Regions from separate parts of the Streptomyces sp. NPDC045956 genome, predicted to be linked through region 1. Evidence: riboswitches for the same ligand, from Rfam matches in the RefSeq annotation. Region 1 holds a riboswitch; each other region holds the start of a gene.

Region 1 (3,198 bases):
AGTCCAGCACCGTGCCGAGCAACTGCCGCTGGCGCCCGCCGTGGTAGCCGCGGGCGCTCATCTCGCCGACCGGCTTGCCGAGCAGCACGACCTGGCTGCTGCGCTCCCCGCCCGGCTTGAGCAGCACCGGGTTCATCAGCGCGGTCGGCTCCAGCCGGCACGCCTGCGCCTGCATGGCCTGCGCCCGCCCGATCTCCGCGCCCTCGCGGGTCACGAAGGAGTTCAGCGACATGTTCTGCGCCTTGAACGGCGCGACCTTGACGCCCTGCCGCACCAGCCAGCGGCAGATCCCGGCGGTGACGACGCTCTTGCCGGCGTCGGAGGTGGTGCCGGCGACGAGGAGGCCACCGCTCATGAGTCACGTCCCTTCGTGAGTGCCCGGTGGGCGAGCAGCCGCGCGCCGGCGCACACGCCCAGCGCCAGCCAGCCCACGCGCCGGGAGAGCCGGACGGCCCGGTCGACGTCGCCGGAACCGGCCCGTACGGCGCGACCGGCGGCCCCGTTGAGGACCGGCCGGTGCTCCACCCGCCCGCCGTAGGAGAGCGTCCCGCCGAGCCGCACGCCGAGGGCGCCCGCGAACGACGCCTCCACGGGACCGGCGTTGGGGCTCGGATGCCGCCCGGCGTCGGCACGCCACGCCCGCACGGCGCCCCGTGGATCGCCGCCGGCGACGGTGGCGAGGACGGCGGTCAGCCGGGCGCCGGGCCAGCCCGCGAGGTCGTCGAGCCGGGCCGAGGCCCACCCGAACCGCCGGTACCGGGCGGACCTGTGGCCCACCATGGCGTCCAGGGTGTTCACCGCGCGGAAGCCGAGCAGCCCGGGCACTCCGGCGACGGCACCCCACACGAGGGCGCCCACCACCGCGTCCGAGGTGTTCTCGGCGACGGACTCGACGACGGCCCGGGCGATCCCGTCGGCGTCCAGGGCCTGCGGGTCCCGTCCGCACAGGTGCGGCAGCCGCGCCCGGGCCGCCTCGACGTCACCGGCCTCCAGGGCCCGCCCGATGGCGTGCGCCTCCCGGGCCAGCGAAGTGCCGCCGACGACGGCCCAGGTGGCCGCGCCGGTCAGCGCGACGGAGGCGGCGGGGGAGGGGCGTACGGCGCGGGCGGCGACGGCCCCGAGGGCGGCGGCGCCACCGGCGCACAGGGCGGTGTGCAGCGCGCCCCGGCCCCGGTGGTCACGCCACAGCACCCGTTCCACGGCACCGGCGGCACGGCCGAACGCGGCGACCGGGTGCCCGCGGCGCGGATCGCCGAGGAGGAGGTCGCCGAGGAGGCCGGCGGCGGCGCCGTACGCGAAGACGCGTTCGGCGCGCACGGCTCAGCCGGCCGCGGGGCGGGGAGGGGTGAGGCCGGCGTGCCCGGAGTCGCCGGGACGGCCGGAGGGCCCGGGGTGACCGGAGCGCCCGGGATACCGGGCCGTGCCGAGGTGCCTGCAGGAGCAGCCGCGCATGGCGATACGTCCTCACTCAGGGTGTCCGCGCCCTGGCTGGAAGAGACCGGCGGTGAGAGTTCCTGGCTCCCGGGGATGGGCTCCCCGGTCACAGTGGCGGGACCGCGCCGGAATCGCACCGGGCTTCCTCTCCTGCCGCCGTAATGGCTCCGGCAGTCCACCACGGCCCGCGAACACCCGTCAACCTGGCGTTGACCTGCGACGGGGGAGTGTGCGAAGCCCCACATGCGAGTGGTGTGCGCCGGCGCGCGAAGAGGCGGGGTGCGGGACGGTGGGAGCCCGTCCCGCACCCCGCCTCACGGGTGTGCGGTGATCGTTCGCGCGACGCTCAGGCGACGATCAGGTAGATGCCGTACGCCACCGCCGCCGCGCAGGCCGCGAAGCAGGCGTACGCGCCGGTGACCGCGAGGGCCGCGGAGCCGCCCTGGGCGGTGGCCCGCTCCTGGCGGGAGAGTCCGGCGATGCCGAGCGTGAACAGGCCCACCAGGACCACGGTGGCCACGAGGCTGACTCCGAAGACGGAGCCGAGAGCTGCCCAGTCGATGCTCATGGAGGTTCGCTTCTTCCTTCGTACCCGGGGGCGGGCTCAGACGGTGGTGGTGGCCGACGGGGACTTGGCGTCGGGCGCGGCGGCCGGGACGGCGGCGGCCAGTTCGTCGGCCGCCCCGGTCGGCGGCGGGGAGACGGCGGCCATCGCCGTGGTCACCACACCGGACGGCTCGGGCTCGTCGATGACGTTGGTGTGGTCGACGACCTCGCGCCGGGAGATCTTCCAGATGGCGGCGCTGGAGCCGACCAGGAAGACGGCCACGACGGCGGTTCCCCAGTCGCCCAGGCCGCAGACCCACTCGGCGATCGCGGCGACCAGGGCCGCGGCCGGCAGGGTCAGGCCCCAGGCGACGAACATCCGGGTCGCCGTGGACCAGCGCACCACGCCGCCCTTGCGGCCGAGACCCGCGCCCATCACCGCACCGGAGACCGAGTGCGTGGTGGAGAGGGAGAAGCCGAGGTGCGAGGAGGCCAGGATGACCGTGGCGGCGCTGGTCTGGGCGGCGAAGCCCTGCTGAGGCTGGAGGTCGGTCAGACCCTTGCCCATCGTGCGGATGATGCGCCAGCCGCCGAGGTAGGTGCCCAGCGCGATGGCGATGCCCGCGGAGAGGATGACCCACATGGGCGGGTCGGAGTCGGGGGCGAGGGCGCCGCCCGCGACCAGGGCCAGGGTGATGATGCCCATCGTCTTCTGGGCGTCGTTGGTGCCGTGGGCCAGCGAGACGAGGCCGGCGGAGGCGATCTGCCCGGCGCGGTAGCCCTTCGCGGCGGCCTTGCCGTCGGCCTTGCGGCCGAGCCGGTACGTCAGCCGCGCGCCCAGCATCGCCGCGATGCCCGCGACGAGCGGGGCGGCGATCGCCGGGAGGAGGACCTTGGTGACGAGCACGTCGCCGTGGACCGCGCCGAGGCCGGCCGAGGCGACGGCGGCACCGATCAGGCCGCCCATGAGGGCGTGCGAGGAGCTGGACGGAAGCCCGACCAGCCAGGTCAGCAGGTTCCAGAGGATCGCGCCGACGAGGGCGGCGAAGATGACCTCGGGACGGATGCCGGTCTCGTCGACGAGACCCTTGGAGATCGTGTTGGCGACCTCCACCGAGAGGAAGGCGCCGACAAGGTTGAGGACGGCGGACATCGCCACCGCCACCTTGGGCTTGAGCGCACCGGTCGAAATGGTCGTTGCCATCGCGTTCGCGGTGT
Region 2 (3,198 bases), on a different contig from region 1:
AGTCAGCTCCGACGTCCCCCAGCCCAGGCGGGAGGCGACCACCGACCAGGCGTCGCCCACGCCGATGTCCGCCGGCCCGACGGTGATGGCCACGGCGACGGACACGGCGAGCACCGCGAGACCGCCGCCCAGACCGGCCAGGCCGCGCAGCACACCGGCCGCGCCGTGCGGCGGCCGGACCTTCCGGGAGGACCGCCGCAGCGCGGTGGTCATCGGGCGAGGCCGTGCTCGCGCAGCGCCGCGGCCACCTTCTCGACGCCCTCGACCGTACGGATCGTGGGGTTCATGGCCTGCCCGCTGAGCAGCACGTACCGCTTCGCCCGTACCGCCTTCATGTTCCGCGTCGCCGGATTCGACTCCAGGAACGCGATCTTCTTCGCGGCGGACTCGGCGGTCTGCGACCTGCGGGTCAGATCGCCGATGACGAGCAGGTCGGGGTCGCGGTCGGCCACCGTCTCCCAGTTGATCTGGGGCCACTCCTGCGTGCTGTCGTCGAAGACGTTCCTCGCGCCGAGCGCGTTCGTGATGATGCCGGGCGCGCCGCAGCAGCCCGCCATGTAGGGGGACTCCTGGTTGGCGAACCAGTACAGGACGGTGGCGTTCTCGGCGCCGGTCCCGGCGGCGGCCTTCGCCACCCGGCTCTCCAGTCCGGCGACGAGCTTCTCGCCCCGTTCCTCCACCCCGAAGACCCGCGCCAGTTCCCGCACTTCGCGGTAGACGGTGTCCATGGCGAGGGGCTCGCTCCGGGAGCCGTCGCCGTCGCCGGTGTTGTCCTTGCCCTCGCAGTCGGAGGGCGAGAGGTACGTGGGAACGCCCAGTTCCTCGAACTTCTCACGGGGTGCCACCCCGCCCTTGCCCAGGGTGGAGGTGAAGGAGGAGGCCACGAAGTCCGGTTCGGCGTCCAGGACCCGCTCGAACGACGGCTGGTTCTCGGCGAGCCGGGGCACCTTCCCGTTCGCCCGCTCCAGGCCCTTCAGGACCGGGTCGGTCCAGGTGGCGGTCCCCACCATGCGGTCGGCGAGGCCCAGGGAGAGCAGGATCTCGGTGGTGCCCTGGTTGAGGGACACCGCCCGCTCCGGAGGGGCCCCGACCGTCACCTTCCGCCCGCAGTTGTCGATCGTGACGGAGCGCTTCCCGGCGACGGTGGGCTTCCCGGACGAGCCGGAGTCCGGCCCGGAACCGCACGCGGTGAGCAACAGGGCCCCGGTCAGGAGCAGGACGGAACGACGGGCGGGACGTGACAGCTGCACGGTGTCGGTTTCCTCAGCGTCAGGACCCAGGCGCGGGGTCCGTGCGAACGAGCGGTCACCAGCAGGTCTTCGGACTCGGGGTCGTCCCGGCGGGACGCCTTCCCAGACCCGGCCGTGACCGTCGTCCAGTGGCTGCTGTCCCGCCCGTCACCCTCACCGCTGCGCGTCAGTTCCGGATTCCCACCGGATTCCCTGACCCGTGTACGCGTAGGCCGCGTTCACGAGTGCGACTGGCGTCCGGAAGCTATCACAGCCCTCTCCCGTACGGTCCGGCGGACCTTCAGGCTCCCTCCGTTCAGGATGGCCCCCTCTCAGCGGCGCTCGGCGGCGGCGTCGCGCCCTCGGCCGGTGGAGAAGGTGCGTGCGCTCGGCACCAGGGCGGCGACCGCGGGCGCCGTGAAGCAGACGACCGCGCAGCCCGTGAGCACCGCCCTGACGCCGAAGGCGTCGATGGCGGGGGCGATGAGGGCGAGCCCGACCGGGGCGAGTCCGTAGGAGAGCAGGAAGTCCAAGGAGGAGACCCGGGCCAGTTTGTCCGGGGCGACCTCGCGCTGGGCGGCGGTGAACCACGGCACGTTGAACAGCTCGATGCCGATGCCCGCGACGGCGTACGCGGCCATCACGGCGGCCGGGTGCACGGGCAGTACGAGGCTGAGCGGGGCGAGTCCGTAGGCGGCGAGGCCGGCCAGGGCGGCCCAGCCGGGGGAGCGGGGACGCCAGCGGGCGACGAGCAGCGCACCACCGAGCGCTCCGGCGGTGTACGCGGTCATCGCACCCGCGAGAACGACCTCGGTGCCGTACTCGTCCCGGCTGACCATGGGCAGGGCGACGCCGGTCGCGGAGTAGCCGGTGGCTATCACGGCCGTCAGCGCGCCCAGGCCGGCGAGGAACCACGGGTGCCTGCGGGCCTCGCGGACTCCCTCCGCGAACTCGCCCAGGAGGGACGCCCTGCCCGACCCGGCCGAGGACTCCGCCGAGTCCTCCCCGGCCCCGGGGCGGGCGCCGCGTCCGGGTACGCAGGCCGCGACGAGCCAGAGGAGCCCGATGCCCACCAGCAGGGCCCAGGTGTCCAGGAAGACGGCGAGCAGCGCGGCCGAGGAGGGGCCCACGAGGGTGGTGACCCGGACGGCCAACGTCATGGCGGCGTTGGCCTGTTGCCTGCGGCCGGCGTCGACCACCTCGGCGGTCAGGGCCTGGTAGGCGGGTCGGCAGGCGCCCTGCCCGGCTCCGGCCACCGCGGCGGCCGCAGCCATCAGCAGCACCGAGCGGTCCAGGCCGACGGCGATCACCGGGGCCGCGACTCCGGAGGCGAGTCCCGCCCACAGTACGACGCCCCGGCGGGAGTGCCGGTCGGCCAGGACGCCGGCCACGGGCACCGCGGCGAGGAATCCGACCGTGCGGGCCGCGAGCAGCAGGCCGAGGTCGGTGGCGGTCAGGGTCCGGTCGAAGACGGCGAGGCCGAGCACGAAGGGCAGGGCCCAGGTGGCCAGGCCGGACGCGGTGGCGCCCGTCCACAGACGCAGGAAGGCCAGGTCGAGCAGGATCGAGCGCTGCTCACGGGGCGGGGACCCGGCGGGGGCGGGAGGGGCGGAGGGGCTGGGCACGAGGGGCACTCCTGTCCTGTCGGCGGTGGTGGATCGAACGCGGACCGGCTGCAACGGCTGTGTTCCACAGACAGGTTGCCCGGCGGTACCGGCTTCGGCAGGGGCGGGCAGCGCGGCGCGGACATCACACTATCGCAGTGATAATCATTTCCATTAGAGTGCTCTCGGTCGCCGCCCCGTGAGGGGTGCCGCGGTCCCGTCCTCCTGTCCTGCCCCTCGGTTCGGGCTGCCTGTCGGAACCGGGGGCGTGCTAGGTTCACCTCATGAAAACGATTTTCATTAGCGAGGGAAAGTGAAGGTCCCGCACATGCCTGCGGCCTCCGTGTCTCCGGCAGGCGAGGTCG
Region 3 (3,198 bases), on a different contig from region 1:
ACCTGGAGGAACTCGCCGGAGAGCGTCTCGCGCTTGAACAGGTTGGACACCTGCGGCTCGATGCACTCGTAGGCGCCCACGATCGAGGCGATGGTGGCGGTCGGGGCGATCGCCAGGAGCAGGGAGTTGCGCAGGCCGGTGGTGGCCATGCGCGTGCGCAGCGCCGCCCAGCGCTCGGGCCAGGCGGCCTCGACGCCGTAGTGGTCGGGGTGCAGCACGCCCCGGGCCGTACGGGTCTTCTCCCAAGCCGGCAGCGGGCCGTCGCGCTCGGCGAGGTCGGTGGAGGTCTCGTACGCCGCGAGCATGATCCGCTCGGCGATGCGGGTGGACAGGGCCTTCGCCTCGGGGGAGTCGAAGGGCAGGCGCAGCCGGAAGAAGACGTCCTGCAGGCCCATCGCGCCGAGGCCGACCGGACGCCAGCGGGCGTTGGAGCGGCCCGCCTGCTCGGTCGGGTAGAAGTTGATGTCGACGACCCGGTCCAGGAAGGTGACGGCGGTGCGGACGGTGGCGTCCAGCCGCTCCCAGTCGAGGTCGCCCGCGGCCACGTCGACGAAGGCGCCGAGGTTGACCGAGCCCAGGTTGCAGACCGCCGTCTCCCCGTCGTCGGTGACCTCCAGGATCTCCGTGCAGAGGTTGGAGGAGTGGACGACGTGGCCCGGCTCGGCGGTCTGGTTGGCGGTGCGGTTGGCGGTGTCCTTGAAAGTCATCCAGCCGTTGCCGGTCTGCGCGAGGGTGCGCATCATGCGGCCGTACAGCTCACGGGCGGGCAGGGTCCTGCGGGCCAGCCCCGCCGCCTCCGCCGCGCGGTACGCCGCGTCGAACTCCGCGCCCCAGAGGTCGACCAGCTCGGGCACGTCGGCGGGCGAGAACAGCGACCACTGCCCGTCGGCGTCCACCCGGCGCATGAACTCGTCCGGCACCCAGTGGGCGAGGTTCAGGTTGTGGGTGCGGCGGGCGTCCTCGCCGGTGTTGTCCCGCAGCTCCAGGAACTCCTCGATGTCGGCGTGCCAGGTCTCCAGGTAGACCGCCGCCGCGCCCTTGCGCCGGCCGCCCTGGTTCACGGCGGCGACCGAGGCGTCGAGCGTCTTCAGGAACGGGACGATGCCGTTGGAGTGCCCGTTGGTGCCGCGGATGAGCGAGCCGCGGGAGCGGATGCGGGAGTAGGCGATGCCGATGCCGCCGGCGTGCTTGGAGAGGCGGGCCACCTGGTGGAGGCGGTCGTAGAGGGAGTCCAGCTCGTCCTGGGGGGAGTCGAGGAGGTAGCAGGACGACATCTGGGCGTGCCGGGTGCCGGAGTTGAAGAGGGTGGGGGAGGAGGGGAGGTAGTCGAGGCGGCTCATCAGCCCGTAGAGGGCGGCCACCTCGTCGGCCGAGCGGGCGGTGTCGTCCTCGGCGAGCCCGGCGGCCACGCGCAGCATGAAGTGCTGGGGCGTCTCGACCACCTTGCGGGTGATCGGGTGCCGGAGCAGGTAGCGGCTGTGCAGGGTGCGCAGACCGAAGTAGCCGAAGCGGTCGTCGGCGGCCGGGTCGACCAGCGCGTCCAGCCGCTCCGCGTGCAGCCGGACGAACTCGGCGGTGCGGTCGGCGATCAGGCCCTCGCGGTGACCGGTGGCGACCGACCCGGTGAAGGAGGTGACGCCCTGGGAGGCGGCCTCGGCCCGGATGGTGAGGGTCAGCAGGCGGGCGGCGAGCCGGGAGTAGACCGGGTCCTCCGAGATCAGTCCGGCGGCGGCCTCGGTGGCCAGCTCGCGCAGCTCGGCCTCGTCCGCACGGGCGGACCGGCCGCGCAGTGCGGCGGCGGCGACCCGGCCGGGGTCGGCGTCCGGAAGGTCGGCGGTCAGCTCGGTCAGGGTCCGCAGCAGCGCGGTACCGGGACCGTCCGGTTCGCCGGTCGCCGTCACCGGGGTCGCTGAAGCCGGATCGGCTGGCGCGATGGTCACGTGGAGCACTCCCTCGCTCGGCACGGGGCCTGGCGGAGGGCAGGAGGCAGCTCACGAGCGCGCACGGCGTCGCGTCCACCGGCCCACTCCACGAGGCCCGGACGTCATGGCACCCGGGCCGGGGCGGCCGGGCGCACTGTCGGCAGGTCCTCGGACTCAAGCCCGTGCGCGGACACGTGGGGACGCGAACACGCACAAGTACACCGTTGCGGGACAGTTCCGGATTCGCACCGGATTCCCCTGCGGCGACAGCGAGCACGAGCATACATCTTGTGCCGGGCGCCGCCAGCACCCCCAGATGTTGTGTCCGTGAGCGTATCGGGATGGTGTCAGAGCGTCAGTTCGTAGGTGAGCAGGGTGAAGTCGTCGTGCTTCGGCAGGGGGTTCCAGTCGCGGTCCGGGGTGCGGGTGAAACCCAGGCGCCCGTAGAGGCGGTGGGCGCCGTGCATGGTGCGCTGGGTGGACAGCACGACCCGCGCGCAGCCCGGCACGGACCGGGCGCGGTCGACGCAGGCCCGCACCAGTGCCTCGCCGGCGCCGCGTCCGCGCGCCTCGCGGGCGACGGCGAGCATGCGTATCTCGGCCTCGCCGGGCCGGGCGATGTCCGCCATCGGGCCGCCGCGGGGCACGAAGGTGACGCTGCCGAGCACACCGTCGTCCGATGCGGCGACCAGCACCTCGGCGGCAGCCGCCCGCCGGGCCACGGCCCGCAGCTCGTGCAGGTAGGCGTCGTCCTCCCCGAAGTCGAGGAGGCCGTCACCCAGGTAGGCGTGCGCGGTGATCTCACCGAGGGTGTCGTACTCCTCGGCCGTGGCACGCCGGATCACGAAGTCCATGACCCCGAGTGTGCCCGACGGGCACGGCAACGGGCCGCCGGATTCCTCCGACGGCCCGCCCGGGGGAAGGGGTCAGTGCGAGGTGCCCGCCGTGGCCGGCGGCAGCTCCACCTCGACTCCCGGGTCGCCCGCGTCCGCGGTGTAGTCGCCCGGCTTGGTCTCGTCGACGCCGTCGGGTGCCTTGAGCGCCCGCATGACGAAGGTCAGGACCACGGTGACCACCACGTTCAGCACGAAGGCGGTGAGGCCGATGTAGCCGATCTCGCCGATGCCGGGGATCTCGTCGGAGGAACCGCCGAAGTGCTTCTGCGTCGGCGAGGCCACCCCGTACGCGGCGACCGTGCCGTAGACCATGCCGACCGCCCAGCCGCCGAGCAGGGCCCAGCGGTGGAACCAGCGGGTGAGCAGGCCGCCCACCAGGG
Region 4 (3,198 bases), on a different contig from region 1:
TGCCCCTGGGCGACCTGGTCGCGACGGCGGCCCGCGACGAGGCCCTCGCGGTGCTGCGCGGGGCGCCGGTGAGGGTGGACGTGATCTGCATCGACCGCGCGGGCACGGTGGTGGGCCGCAGCACGGTCGCGGGACCGCGGGGCGCCGCCTAGGCGCCGACCGCGCCCAGGCGCAGGCGGTTGCCGTCCGGGTCGCGGAGTTCCAGCTCCCGCCCCCACGGCGCCTCGTCGGGGCGGACCCCGAACTCCCGGGCTACCGCGTCCAGGTCGGCGACCCTCATGTACACCAGGGTGTCCGGCCGCGCGTCCCCCTCGTGCTCCGACAGGTACAGCCGGAGGCGACCGCGGGCGACCTCGGTGAACACCGGGAAGCCCGGTTCGAACCGGTGCTCCCACTGCTGGACGAAGCCCAGCCTCGCGTACCACCGCACGGACACCTCGGCGTCGCCCACGCGGAGGATCGGGACGATCTCCTCGGCGGACGCGGAGTGGTCGGCAGACATGACGCTCCCGCTCGGACGAGTACAGGTGGCCGGCGCCGAACCGCTCGGCGCCCGGGGCCGTCCGGCCATGATCCCGCAGTACGGACACCCCCGTCTCCCGGACCTTACCTGCGGCCCTCGCCGAGGGCCCGCGAACGCACATGCGAACGTGGCCCGTCCAGAGACGAGGCCGGGGGACCGTCTCACGCCAGCCCGCAGTCGCCGCACTTCGAACCGGCCGGCGCCCGGTAGTAGAGGCAGCAGCTCCGGCGGCGGAACGTGAGGCCGGGGCCGGTCAGCACGCCGGTGCCCGCCAGGCGTCCGGTGTCCAGCAGCGCGGCCGTCAGATCGGTGAGCGGTCCGCGGACGGCGGGACGGAGCGCGAGCAGGGCCTGGGCGGCGCCGGCGAGCGCCGACGCCGAGTTGCCGTCCAGCAGACGCGGGGCGACCTTGACGCGCAGGCCGTGGGCCAGTGCCGACAGATGACCCGTCACCTGTTCGTACAGCGCGCGGACGGGATCGCCCTCGACCCGGTCGGCGTACCGGCCGGCCGGGCGGGGCAGCCGGAGGGCCGGTCCGTCGTCGGCCCGGTGCAGGCCGTCCAGGTCGAGGACGATGCCGTGCAGGACGGCGCAGGCCAGTGCCGGTGACCAGAGGCGGGCGGCGTGGCCGAGGTGGGCGATGGACACGTCGACGCGCGGCTCCCGGGTGCGGTGCCGGCGTGCGACGGCCGCGGCGAGGTCGGTGAAACCCGCCGCGTAGGAGCGGGCGACCGGATGCCAGCCGTCGTCCTCTCCGCCGACCCGCAGGGCGAAGAAGCCGCCGAGGCCCGTCACGTCGTGCAGGGCGGCGGTGACGGCCGCCGTCGAGGCGCGGGCTGCGTGCACGGTTGCTGTCCCTTCCTCCGGCTCCGCGTCCGTACGGTCAGAAGGCCGGGCGGCGGCGCGGTGGTGTGATGGCGTACAGGTCGAGGATGTCCGGCCTGGGCGCGACGCCCGGTCCGCCGGCGCGTGCCCAGGCGGCGATGTCCTCGGTCGCGTCCGGGTCGTTGACCAGCCCCAGCCAGACGGGCCGGGCCCCGGCGGCCCGGCCCGCCGCGGAGGGCTGCACGACGATGACGTTGGCCTGTTCGCAGACGTCGAGGCAGTCGGAGACGCGTACCGGTACCGCGGCGCGCAGGCGCTCGGTCTGGGCCGCGTGGTCCACGCCGGGCACTTTGCGGGTGCCGCAGCAGCAGTCGCGGCACACGACGACGCGGCACGGCGCGCGGCCGGTGGCCGTGGCGGTCCTCGCGTCGTCCGTCGTTCGTCCGGTCGGCGTTGCGGGCATGCGGTGCCGTCCCTCTCTCCGGGGAGATCCGCCCCGGTGGTCCGTCGAGGAGGCGACCGCGTGAGTCTCCTGGCTCTCGGGTCGATGCTCGTCCCGGCCTTCCCACCCGTCACCGGGCAGTGGCCTGTCGGGAGTCGCTCGCCGATCACAGTGGCGGGACCGCGCCGGATTCACACCGGCTTCCTCGTTCCGCCGTCGCCCTTGTCGACGGCCATCATCCCATCGCGGGACGGCGTGCCGCCCGCCGGGTGCCGGCCGTCAGTCCGTCTCCTGGGTGTGCGGGGCGGTCGCGGGCGGATCGGCCGGGCGGTCCCGTCCGCCGTCACGGCCCGACACCACCACGATGACCAGCCCGATGACGACGGCTCCGGCGACGGCCCGTCCCGCCGCCCGCACCCACCACCCCGGCCGGGTCGCGCCCTCGCCCAGGGAGTCCAGCCGCTCCGCCCGCCGGGCAGGTCTCATCAGGCGCAGCAACAGCAGGGCGGCGATGGGGAGTTGCAGCAGCCACAGGACGGTGCGCGGCCACTCCCCGTACCAGACGTTGGTGCCGTACAGCAGGGTGTGCCACACGCTCAGCACGTAGACGACGATCACGAAGCGGTGCAGGCGTCGCCAGGTCCTCGGTCCGAAGCGGTGCCGGACGTAGAACAGCAGCCCGAGCGGGACCGCCAGATACAGGGCGCCCTGTCCGATCGGGATGGCGATCCGGCCGGTGCCGGAGTCGTACCAGAGGGGGACGAAGCTGTCGGCGAAGCCCACCCACAGCCGCTCGGCCCAGTCCAGTGCCGTCTCGTAGCGCACGAGTTCCGCGGCGAACATCAGCGCGTGCGCGAACATCAGCGCCATCGTGGTGAGGCTCGTGGTGCGGTGCCAGCGCTCCAGCACCTGCCGGGAGACCGGCAGCCGGGCGGGGCGCGGCCCCGACAGCAACAGGCCGAAGATCACCGTGCACCAGGCCCACAGCAGTCCCGACCAGCCGAAGGCCTGGCTGAGGAGGTACATCCAGTAGGTACGGGCATCGTCCATGAACGGCATCACCGCGACGGTGTCCGAAGCACCCGACTCCATGCGCGCCCACAGCAGCACGAAGACGAGCGCCGTCACCACCACCGCCGCGGTGGCGTCCGGCACGGCGGAGCGAAGGTCGGCGCGCAGCGCGACGCGTTCCCCGGGAGGTCGCGGCGGTCCGGGCGGGGCCCCCACCGCCCCGTCCTCGTCCGGCCTGGTGTCTGACGTCATCAGGGGCCTCCCGGGCACGGGCCACCGCGGCAACGGTGTGCGTGTGTCGTGGGGCAACAAGTCTGGCTGATGGGGCGACGATGCTCAGAGGCGCGATCCGGCCAGAGCCGTCACGAGAACGGCACCTGGAGACCCACCTGTTTCTG

The links. A riboswitch is a leader RNA that binds a small molecule or an ion and turns the genes downstream of it on or off. The one in region 1 is predicted to bind cobalamin.
Region 2: it holds a riboswitch for cobalamin, as region 1 does, so the genes downstream of both, AC07FV_RS06280 (ABC transporter substrate-binding protein) here and AC07FV_RS05445 (cobalamin biosynthesis protein) in region 1, are expected to answer to the same signal.
Region 3: it holds a riboswitch for cobalamin, as region 1 does, so the genes downstream of both, AC07FV_RS17905 (ribonucleoside-diphosphate reductase subunit alpha) here and AC07FV_RS05445 (cobalamin biosynthesis protein) in region 1, are expected to answer to the same signal.
Region 4: it holds a riboswitch for cobalamin, as region 1 does, so the genes downstream of both, AC07FV_RS10635 ((2Fe-2S) ferredoxin domain-containing protein) here and AC07FV_RS05445 (cobalamin biosynthesis protein) in region 1, are expected to answer to the same signal.

Annotation. Positions count from the first base shown of each region.
Region 1 covers NZ_JBWKKZ010000001.1:1,228,342-1,231,539, forward strand. The annotation lists gene AC07FV_RS05440 (cobyric acid synthase) at 1-355, opposite strand, end outside; gene AC07FV_RS05445 (cobalamin biosynthesis protein) at 352-1,317, opposite strand; cobalamin riboswitch at 1,490-1,629, opposite strand; gene AC07FV_RS05450 (hypothetical protein) at 1,781-2,002, opposite strand; gene AC07FV_RS05455 (inorganic phosphate transporter) at 2,039-3,198, opposite strand, start outside.
Region 2 covers NZ_JBWKKZ010000002.1:121,868-125,065, forward strand. The annotation lists gene AC07FV_RS06275 (FecCD family ABC transporter permease) at 1-213, opposite strand, end outside; gene AC07FV_RS06280 (ABC transporter substrate-binding protein) at 210-1,250, opposite strand; cobalamin riboswitch at 1,294-1,500, opposite strand; gene AC07FV_RS06285 (MFS transporter) at 1,562-2,773, opposite strand.
Region 3 covers NZ_JBWKKZ010000006.1:193,432-196,629, reverse strand. The annotation lists gene AC07FV_RS17905 (ribonucleoside-diphosphate reductase subunit alpha) at 1-1,940, opposite strand, end outside; cobalamin riboswitch at 2,065-2,242, opposite strand; gene AC07FV_RS17900 (GNAT family N-acetyltransferase) at 2,270-2,776, opposite strand; gene mctP (monocarboxylate uptake permease MctP) at 2,849-3,198, opposite strand, start outside.
Region 4 covers NZ_JBWKKZ010000003.1:363,103-366,300, reverse strand. The annotation lists gene AC07FV_RS10650 (cobalt-precorrin-5B (C(1))-methyltransferase) at 1-152, shown strand, start outside; gene AC07FV_RS10645 (glyoxalase superfamily protein) at 149-502, opposite strand; gene AC07FV_RS10640 ((2Fe-2S)-binding protein) at 685-1,368, opposite strand; gene AC07FV_RS10635 ((2Fe-2S) ferredoxin domain-containing protein) at 1,406-1,810, opposite strand; cobalamin riboswitch at 1,857-2,035, opposite strand; gene AC07FV_RS10630 (ferric reductase-like transmembrane domain-containing protein) at 2,069-3,052, opposite strand.